4 regions of the Lysinibacillus sp. NPDC095746 genome follow, and region 1 is predicted to be linked to each of the others. Evidence: riboswitches for the same ligand, from Rfam matches in the RefSeq annotation. Region 1 holds a riboswitch; each other region holds the start of a gene.
The links. A riboswitch is a leader RNA that binds a small molecule or an ion and turns the genes downstream of it on or off. The one in region 1 is predicted to bind thiamine pyrophosphate.
Positions count from the first base shown of each region.

Region 1 (2,207 bases):
AATTTCAAATTAAAATTATGAATTAAACAACTTATTATCACGAAACACTTTGAAGTATAATATTAGTTCCCAAAGCGTCGTTTGGTCACATTTCTTAACTTAGCGTTGTAAATCCCCATAATTTTAAAGGTACTCCTTGTTGCACTAAACTGCCCCGTTAGCACAAGAAGCGATTGCTCTAATCGAACAATCACCTCTAATCTTACATATATGTATTGACAAAATTAAACACCATAATGAATCAACCAACTATCTTCTTTTATTGCTTCAGCTATTTTTTTCATCAATTCTTCAAGTTCTTCTGATTTGTACTCATCGTTTGCTTCACTAACCATATTTAAAAATTGTTTATGAGAACTCGACGGTATCAATGTTATTCCAAAATAGGCGAGGCTTTTATAAGGTCTATTTGTGTTATGTGCGAATGTTTCCAGATGATTCATTTTTTCACCAAAATCCTTAGACATAAGTTCATCAAAAAGGTCCCCATCTACACCTATGCAATTATATTTTTCAGGTTCATAACTAACATACTCTTTATTTTTTTCAATACATTCAACTATTCCAAACTCGTGAATATAAGCCAAATTAACACATCTCCTAAGTCTTCAGTTTCTCACTTTATTTTACAACATTTTCTTGTTAAACTATCCTGCCCGTTCGTTGAATAGCAACAATCGTTCGAAAACAGCCAAAACAAAAACCCTTCACTCATGTGAAGGGCATAATCATTATGATTTTCGTTGCATTAATTGAGGTGCTGCCGTAAATAGCAGAACACCGACAATCGCTGTTAAAATCGTTGCTGGTAGCATATATGTTCCATTATAGATGATTGAATAAATCCACGCATTTTGATCGCCTGCATACTCTGCGAAAAATACAGCGCCACCAATGGTATGTACTGCATAGCGTAAAAAACCTGCTAATACAGTTCCTAAAATAATATAAAGCGCCATTTTCTTTTTGTTTAAATTTTTTGCAGCCTCAAGCACCGGTCGACGTACAACGGCCGCTAAGCCCACTACTGTAAAGGCAACACCATAATCAAGTGTTCCTTGTAGCCAATGCACAATTGTAGCACCAAACATTGTTTGCATTACACCAATGAGTAAACCGGTTGTCATGCCTGGAATAAGGCCCCAGCGGAATGCTATTAAAATTATTGGTACCATCACTAGACTAACAGAGCCGCCTTGTGCCCATACTTTAAAGGAAACCTGATCGAGCACAAGGCCAATCGCTGCGAATATTGCAATCTCCACAAGCATTAACAGTTTTTTATTGTCCATAAATATTCTCTCCTTTGTTCCGATGTAGGATACAAGAGCAGGAATAGAAATCAATCAATTGGCAAATATGTCCCTATCCGGCATTAAAAAGATAAAAAACGATGCCAGGACAGAGCCTCACATCGTAAAAGTGTCGGTTTCTATCCACAATCCCTACGCAAGTGTTAACTTACAGGTTCGAAGAGTCAAGGCATTACGTGCCCAGTCTCAGCTGACATCATCAGCTCCCCTTGTGGTCGTACATCTTTATTTAATTGAACAATCCCATTGTACGCAAACACTGTTATGATTACAACCTCTTCCACATTTTTTTGAAACTTTAACGTTTTTCATGCGTAAATATTAAAAAAGGAGGTACTACTATGGAGAACCAAAAAATATTATCTGCCTTTAGTTATCTGAGTATTTTATTTGCACCCTTTATTGTGCCATTAGTTGTTTACTTTGTGACAAAAGATAGCGACGTAAAGAGGCACTCTATTCGAGCACTAATATCACATTTAATCCCAGTCGCATTCGGTATAATTTTCTTTGCTGTCTTTATTTTCTCAACTTTATCATTCAACACTAATTTTGATCTAAATTCAGATAGTAATAATTTTCTTATCATTTGGTTTGTTTCATTCGCAATTTATATTCTCGTTTCATTAGGAGTCGTTATTTGGAATATTATTCAAGCTGTTCGGGTGGTCCGATAAGTTTCATCTTAACCTCTCCTTGAACACATAGTACTTAAGGAGCTGTTATTTTGTGAAAGTATCTAAAGTTGTTAAAACCGCTGTAAAATTAGCACCTATCGTTATCCCCATTGTCAAAAAAGTAATCGCTGCAAAAAAAGGAACAAATCCTAACGTAACTAAAAAAAAATAACAACAAGGCGTATTTCCAACAAATAGAAATACGCCTCTTTGTTAT
Region 1 covers NZ_JBIWGL010000017.1:78,818-81,024, reverse strand. Annotated here, with positions in the region: gene ACIQ7N_RS14010 (hypothetical protein) at 225-587, opposite strand; gene thiT (energy-coupled thiamine transporter ThiT) at 732-1,292, opposite strand; TPP riboswitch at 1,425-1,533, opposite strand; gene ACIQ7N_RS14000 (magnetosome magnetite crystal formation protein family) at 1,655-1,990, shown strand; gene ACIQ7N_RS13995 (AAA family ATPase) at 2,204-2,207, opposite strand, start outside.

Region 2 (2,207 bases), on a different contig from region 1:
GTACCACTCGTATAAGCTAAAAATGCAATGTCTGTACTCTTAGTCGGTGTAGAACTTATGTAAGTCGTCGGTTGATTTTGCATTTTTTCAAGCAATGGCTGCCAAGGTTCCTGTGCACGACCAATGACAAACTGCTGTATTTCTTGTAAATTTCCAACATTATCGAATTGTTCAATATAAGGTTCAAATGCAACAACGCCTTTTGCATTGGCATGATTGATTCGGTATTCAATATCCTTAGTTCTTAGCATTTCTGAGCTAGGTATAATCGTTAAACCTGCCTTTAAGGCTGCAATATAAACGATATACGCTTCAACTGATCTTGGCACCATGACCAAAATAACGTCACCTTTTTTTAAACCTTGAGATGTAAATACATGTGCTGCCTGGTTTGCCTTTTCAAGTAAAGCTCGATATGTTAAGTATTGAATTTCCTCATTTTCGTTATAAACTAATAATGCATTTTTAGTAGAATCCTGTGCATATTTTTCAATTTCATCTGAAATGTTATACCATTCTGGTGCGATTAAATCTTCTCTTTTCATGGCAAATGCCCCCTTTTGTACGCTCATTATAAAACTCAATTTTTATCATTTTCAATGGAATTCACTCCAATTCATTAAAGTCGTGACAACTATCATGCTCTGCTATATGGCATCAGTCACGTATTGGTACTATCAATTTCGACATAGCATTAGTGCTGTTTTCGCGAAGAAAAAATAACCTATTGAACACGAATGAATAATATGGTACATTTTGGTCAACTAAAAGCATGATTGCAGGGGGACTCAATTAGAGTTGAGAAGGTAAAACCTGACCCTTTGAACCTGTTAGTTAATACTGACGTAGGGAGCAATTCACATCTATTTACTGATGAAAGGCTCTTTTGCGTGTTTTTTTCTACACGAAAAAGAGCCTTTTTTGCACGCTTACGTCCATCCAACAAGGAGGACTAAAAATGTTATTTCATACTATCCGTAAACAAAATCCATTAATTCATTGCATTACTAATTATGTTGTAGCTAATTTCCAAGCAAATGGCTTATTAGCTATAGGCGCTTCACCAGTTATGGCAGATGACAGTCGTGAAGTTGAAGAAATGGTCGCAATTGCCTCAGGCTTATTAATAAATATCGGTACCCTTAATGAGCGAATGAAAGAATCAATGTTACTTGCAGGAAAAAAAGCAAATGCTCTTGGCATTCCCGTTGTTTTAGATCCTGTTGCTGCAGGTGCAACAACTTACCGGAAACAAACGGTACAACAATTACTCAAGGAAATAAATTTTGCTGCTATTCGTTGTAATGTCGGAGAGCTTGCAGCAATAGCCGATATAGAATGGCAACAAAAAGGCGTAGATAGTGGTAGTGGTTCAATTTCTTTAGAAGTTGAGGCACAAAAAGTAGCTCAGCTTTACAATTGTATTGTTATTGTGACCGGTGAAAAGGATTTTATTACTGATGGCGAACATCAGCAATGGATTACAGGTGGAAATTCACAAATGACAGAAGTCACTGGAACAGGTTGCTTATTGAGTGCCATTTGTTGTGCTTCCTACCTTGTAGGAAATAAGCCATTTGACCAATTAATAGAAACATTATCGCTTTATAAAAAAGTAGCAGAGCAAGCTGCTTCTTCCACTTCATCTATTGGCGATTTTCAAATTGCAGTATTGAACGAACTACACCGCCTCTCCAAGGGTGGTGAACAATGATGCATATTGTCACGACAATTGCTGGTTCTGATAGTGGTGGCGGCGCAGGGATACAGGCTGATTTAAAAACTTTCCAGGAATTAAAGGTGTTTGGAACGTCTGTTATTACAGCTTTAACCGCCCAGAATACACTCGGGGTATCGGATGTCTTACCAATTGAAGTTAGTTTTGTCGAAAAACAACTTCAAGCGCTTATCGAGGATTTTTCAATAAGTGCTATTAAAACTGGAATGCTGTTTTCCTCGGAAATTATTCAATCAATTGCACGGATTTTAACTGCAATAAATTGTCCGCTTATAGTAGATCCTGTCATGATTGCTAAAGGTGGCGAAAGCTTATTACAGCAAGAAGCAATTGAGGCATTACGCAGTTATTTGCTTCCTATAGCAACAGTGGTCACACCGAACATTCCAGAGGCAGAAACCCTTTCTGGAAGGAAAATCACTTCTTTAACAGATATTAAAGAAGCAGCTAACGTCTTATTACAGATGGG
Region 2 covers NZ_JBIWGL010000015.1:51,448-53,654, forward strand. Annotated here, with positions in the region: gene mbcS (acyl-CoA synthetase MbcS) at 1-545, opposite strand, end outside; TPP riboswitch at 771-869, shown strand; gene thiM (hydroxyethylthiazole kinase) at 959-1,714, shown strand; gene thiD (bifunctional hydroxymethylpyrimidine kinase/phosphomethylpyrimidine kinase) at 1,714-2,207, shown strand, end outside.
Region 2: linked by a shared signal. The riboswitch ahead of thiM (hydroxyethylthiazole kinase) and the one ahead of thiT (energy-coupled thiamine transporter ThiT) in region 1 are both predicted to bind thiamine pyrophosphate.

Region 3 (2,207 bases), on a different contig from region 1:
TGTGACTCAGCCGATTGGCGTAGCGATTCAGGTCATTCTCGTTATATTTCAAAATATGACGACCTATACTTACGGCTTGTACAATTTAATTTCTTCAACAAAATCGGGCATGTCTATTGTGAAAGACTTCCTCAAAATGCCCATTATTCATGCACTTATTATTGGTGTTGCAATGAACTATTTTACTATCACTATTCCACAGTTTGTAAGAATTCCGATAGACCATGTGGCGGATGGCTTTATCGCTGTAGCATTAATAACTTTAGGGGCACAACTATCGCAACTTGAAATCAAATCCATGTTCAATAAGATAGTAGTCATTAGCTGTTTTACACGACTAGTCATAGGGCCAGCCGCGGCATTGCTAATCATTTTTGCGCTTGGTCTTGATGGTGTCGTGGCACAATCACTTTTTATAGCTAGTTCGTTCCCGACATCGCGAAATAGTTCTAGTCTTGCATTAGAATATGACGTAGAATCGGCAACTGCTGCACAAACAGTTTTATTTTCAACGATTGTGAGCTGTATTACAGTGACGATCGTGATTTATGTAGCGGAACTGCTGTTTACCTAACAGTTGGGTGCCATATAAAAAGATAGGGTGGAAAGCTTTTCAGGAGTTAGGAGCTTTTTTTCTGAATTAAAAGCTAGTGATTTATATTTGTTAAAACAAGATATAAGTTGATTGGAGTGGAGGCTGGGCGACTCCTTGGGGATTAGCGTCACAGATGAGACCCTGCAGCGAAGCGAAGCGGCTCATCGGACGCCCCCAGGAAAGCGCCCAGCCGGAACGGAAATCAACCACACGTTATGATGATAAGCAAAAAAAACAAATGAAGCTTCCATCTCTTAACAATATCTGCTACACTAGCATCAAACTTAATAGCATTAACTAGGGGAGTCTGATGAGTCAGGCTGAGAGGGAAACGCATAGAGGTTTCTTGACCCTTTGGACCTGATCTGGCTCATACCAGCGTGGGAAAGTTAACCATTATTGCACTCGGTGTATTTGCAATAACTATACCTTTACATTCTTAGCCGGATCCAAAATTTTTTGGATTCGGCTTTTGTCTTTATTGGGGTGAGCTAGATTCGGTCCTTGTAAAAATATAAAAGGGAGCGAAGTAGTTATGACAACAGTTAGCGACAAGAATATTACAATTATGTCTAGTTTTGAAGGAAGTAAAAAAGTTTACGTAGAAGGTTCTCGACCAGATATTTTAGTGCCAATGCGTGAAATTGCTCTAAGTCCAACGACAGGAAGCTTTGGGGAGGAGGAAAATGCACCAGTACGTGTTTATGATACGAGCGGCCCGTACACTGATCCTGCGTATAAGGTGGATATTACGAAAGGATTACCAGCTTTACGTAGTGCATGGATCAAAGAACGAGGTGACGTTGAAGAATACGAAGGGCGTACTATCAAGCCAGAAGATAATGGATTCCGCAAAGCTGATGATCCACGAATGAATGAAAATGCTTTTCCGAATTTATCTAGAAAGCCTTTGCGTGCGAAGAAAGGTAAAAATGTAACGCAGCTTCACTATGCACGAATGGGAATTATTACTCCAGAAATGGAATTTGTAGCGATACGGGAAAATATGGACCCAGAATTTGTGCGCTCAGAGATCGCGGCAGGACGTGCTATTTTGCCATCTAATATTAATCACCCTGAGGCAGAGCCGATGATTATTGGACGTAACTTCCACGTAAAAATAAACGCCAATATTGGAAATTCAGCGGTGTCATCCTCTATTGCAGAAGAGGTAGAAAAAATGACGTGGGCTACACGCTGGGGTGCTGATAACATTATGGATTTATCTACCGGTAAGCATATTCATACGACACGTGAATGGATTATTCGTAACGCCGCGGTGCCAGTGGGAACGGTGCCGATTTATCAAGCGCTAGAAAAAGTAAATGGAGTGGCAGAGGATTTAACGTGGGAGGTGTATCGTGACACGTTAATCGAACAGGCTGAGCAAGGTGTTGATTACTTCACGATTCATGCAGGGGTATTACTACGCTATGTGCCATTAACAGCTAATCGTGTAACAGGCATAGTGTCTCGAGGAGGCTCGATTATGGCGCAGTGGTGTTTATATCACCATCAAGAGAGCTTCTTATATACTCATTTTGAAGAAATCTGCGAAATTATGAAAACCTATGATGTTGCCTTCTCTTTAGGTGATGGTTTACGTCCTGGT
Region 3 covers NZ_JBIWGL010000020.1:22,061-24,267, reverse strand. Annotated here, with positions in the region: gene ACIQ7N_RS15545 (AEC family transporter) at 1-574, shown strand, start outside; TPP riboswitch at 885-999, shown strand; gene thiC (phosphomethylpyrimidine synthase ThiC) at 1,131-2,207, shown strand, end outside.
Region 3: linked by a shared signal. The riboswitch ahead of thiC (phosphomethylpyrimidine synthase ThiC) and the one ahead of thiT (energy-coupled thiamine transporter ThiT) in region 1 are both predicted to bind thiamine pyrophosphate.

Region 4 (2,207 bases), on a different contig from region 1:
GCCAACTGGAAAAATGGACCGTCGTGTTCCATTTCCGCCTGTGCTGCCAGCATACCTGCTGCTGCACTGGAGGCTTCATTGGCCAAAGTTCCTTTTTCAAGAATGACGACTTTTTTTCCTAGTTTAGAAAGTTGATAGGCAATGGAAGAGCCATTAATTCCTCCCCCGATAATGGCAACATCAAATGTATTTTTCACTCAACACATCTCCATTTTAACTTCTTTTTGATAGCTTTTTATTGCAGATAGAGGATCATCGGCGTTTAAAACGCCTGACATCACAGCAATACCGTCGGCTCCGCTGTTTATTACCTGTTTAGTATTTTCAGGAGCAATACCGCCGATTGCAATAACAGGAATATCTAGTGAACCAGTAAGCTTTTTTAATTCCTCTAAACCCCTTGGTTCCAATCCTGGCTTTGATTGGGTAGAAAAAATATGACCATATATCACATAGTCGGCTCCCAAGCGTTGAACCTTTTTTCCTTCTTCGACCGAGTGAATGGAACAGCCAACCGTCAATTGAGGAAAGTTGGCTTTAATCATAGATGCATTCAAACTATGATAGGCTAGTTGGACTCCTTCCACACCTGTAATAACGGCAACGTCTACCCGGTCATTAATGATTATTTTGGATAACGGAACGCCAACTCGGGAAAGCAGGTTGACTGCTTCATATAATTCTTTTGCCTTCATTTGTTTTTCACGCAAATGGATAGCGTCGGCATATGGATGGATGTCTGCTAAAATTTCACTTAGTTGTTCCATTGGCATTTTTCCATTAGAAATGACATGAATCGCTTTTGATAATAGAGTAATGGGGGTCACCTCTTTAAGACTTACCCGCCTTCCAAATGTAGGATGCAAAAAAGCCACTTTCTTTTCGGTAAAGAAAGTGGCTGGAGATGAAAAGGACAAATTTCCATATACCACTTCCCTACGCTGGCATTAACCAGGTCAGGTTCATAGAGTCCCGAAGTCACACTTCAATCTCAGCCTTTACAAAGGCACCCCTAGCGGATAAGTTATTTATTTTATTTAATTTATTTCCAATATTAGCACTATTCATGAAGATGTCAATCATTATGAATAGATTACTAGGGGTGCCATTTATTTGGCTGGGGGAAAAATGAATTTACAGAACGGGAGAATCAATATGAGACGTCAATTCAGCAATAACTAAATTGCTATGGGGGAAGAATATTCATGGGCTATTCAAATAAGACTCCGCTTAAAGCAAAGAGTATTGTGCGCTTGAAGAGTATGTTGTAAGTACAAATTTTGTTAATTCTCTTTTGAAATATAATTGCTTACAAAAGTTGCTAGAGCTAGATGAATTCAATGAACAGTATATGTTTCTACTGTTAGAATTTTTAATTGAGCAAAATAAAAAACAGGATTGTTTAAAATGCTTTGAAACTATACCGGCAAAATTAGCTGAAATTGGTTTATCTGTTACGGAGAGAATTAATAAAAGATATAACGAATACTTGGCAACTATATAGATTTCTAGCAGTCTCAAATATTAATATTTCGAATTCATTTTCATTCAGATGGAAAAAGTCATGGTGCCATGAAATTGATTGAAAGTAGTATAGAACTCGTAAAAAACACCCCGTAGTAGTTATTATATCTAACATCTACGGGGTATTTCTCTAAATATTAAGAGTGTCAGTCTATCCTATCCGCTCTTTTAAAGATAAGGCTTAAATGATATCGGATAATCTTTAGTTTTCTTATACATTTCGATTATACAAGCTGCTAATTGTTGAATACCAAGTTCTATTTTCTTTTCTTCTGCTTGTGAAATACTTAGTCGGATTGCTTTCTTAAATGCTGACTCATCACATTCTTATATAGTAGAATATGAATTTTTTTAAGACATCGCCCATGTTATGAATATAAAAGGTTGAAACTATACACTAGTGTCGGTATAATCTAAAATATAAACGACAACGGTGTATAGTTTTTTATGTGCGTTTTGTCACTCATTAAGGAGGTGGCTTATGGCTCCAAAAGTTAGTGAAGAATATAAAAAAGAACGAGAGAAAGAACTGATAGAAGCGGCTAAGAAGGTGTTTATCGAGAAAGGTTTTGTACGCACTACTATGCAAGATATTATGGACGAAGCTGGAATATCCAGAGGTGCATTGTATAGTTATTTCGATAATATTAATCATGTTTTTATCGAAGTTTTAAAATATGATG
Region 4 covers NZ_JBIWGL010000016.1:13,590-15,796, forward strand. Annotated here, with positions in the region: gene thiO (glycine oxidase ThiO) at 1-197, opposite strand, end outside; gene tenI (thiazole tautomerase TenI) at 198-917, opposite strand; TPP riboswitch at 917-1,024, opposite strand; gene ACIQ7N_RS13035 (TetR/AcrR family transcriptional regulator) at 2,006-2,207, shown strand, end outside.
Region 4: linked by a shared signal. The riboswitch ahead of tenI (thiazole tautomerase TenI) and the one ahead of thiT (energy-coupled thiamine transporter ThiT) in region 1 are both predicted to bind thiamine pyrophosphate.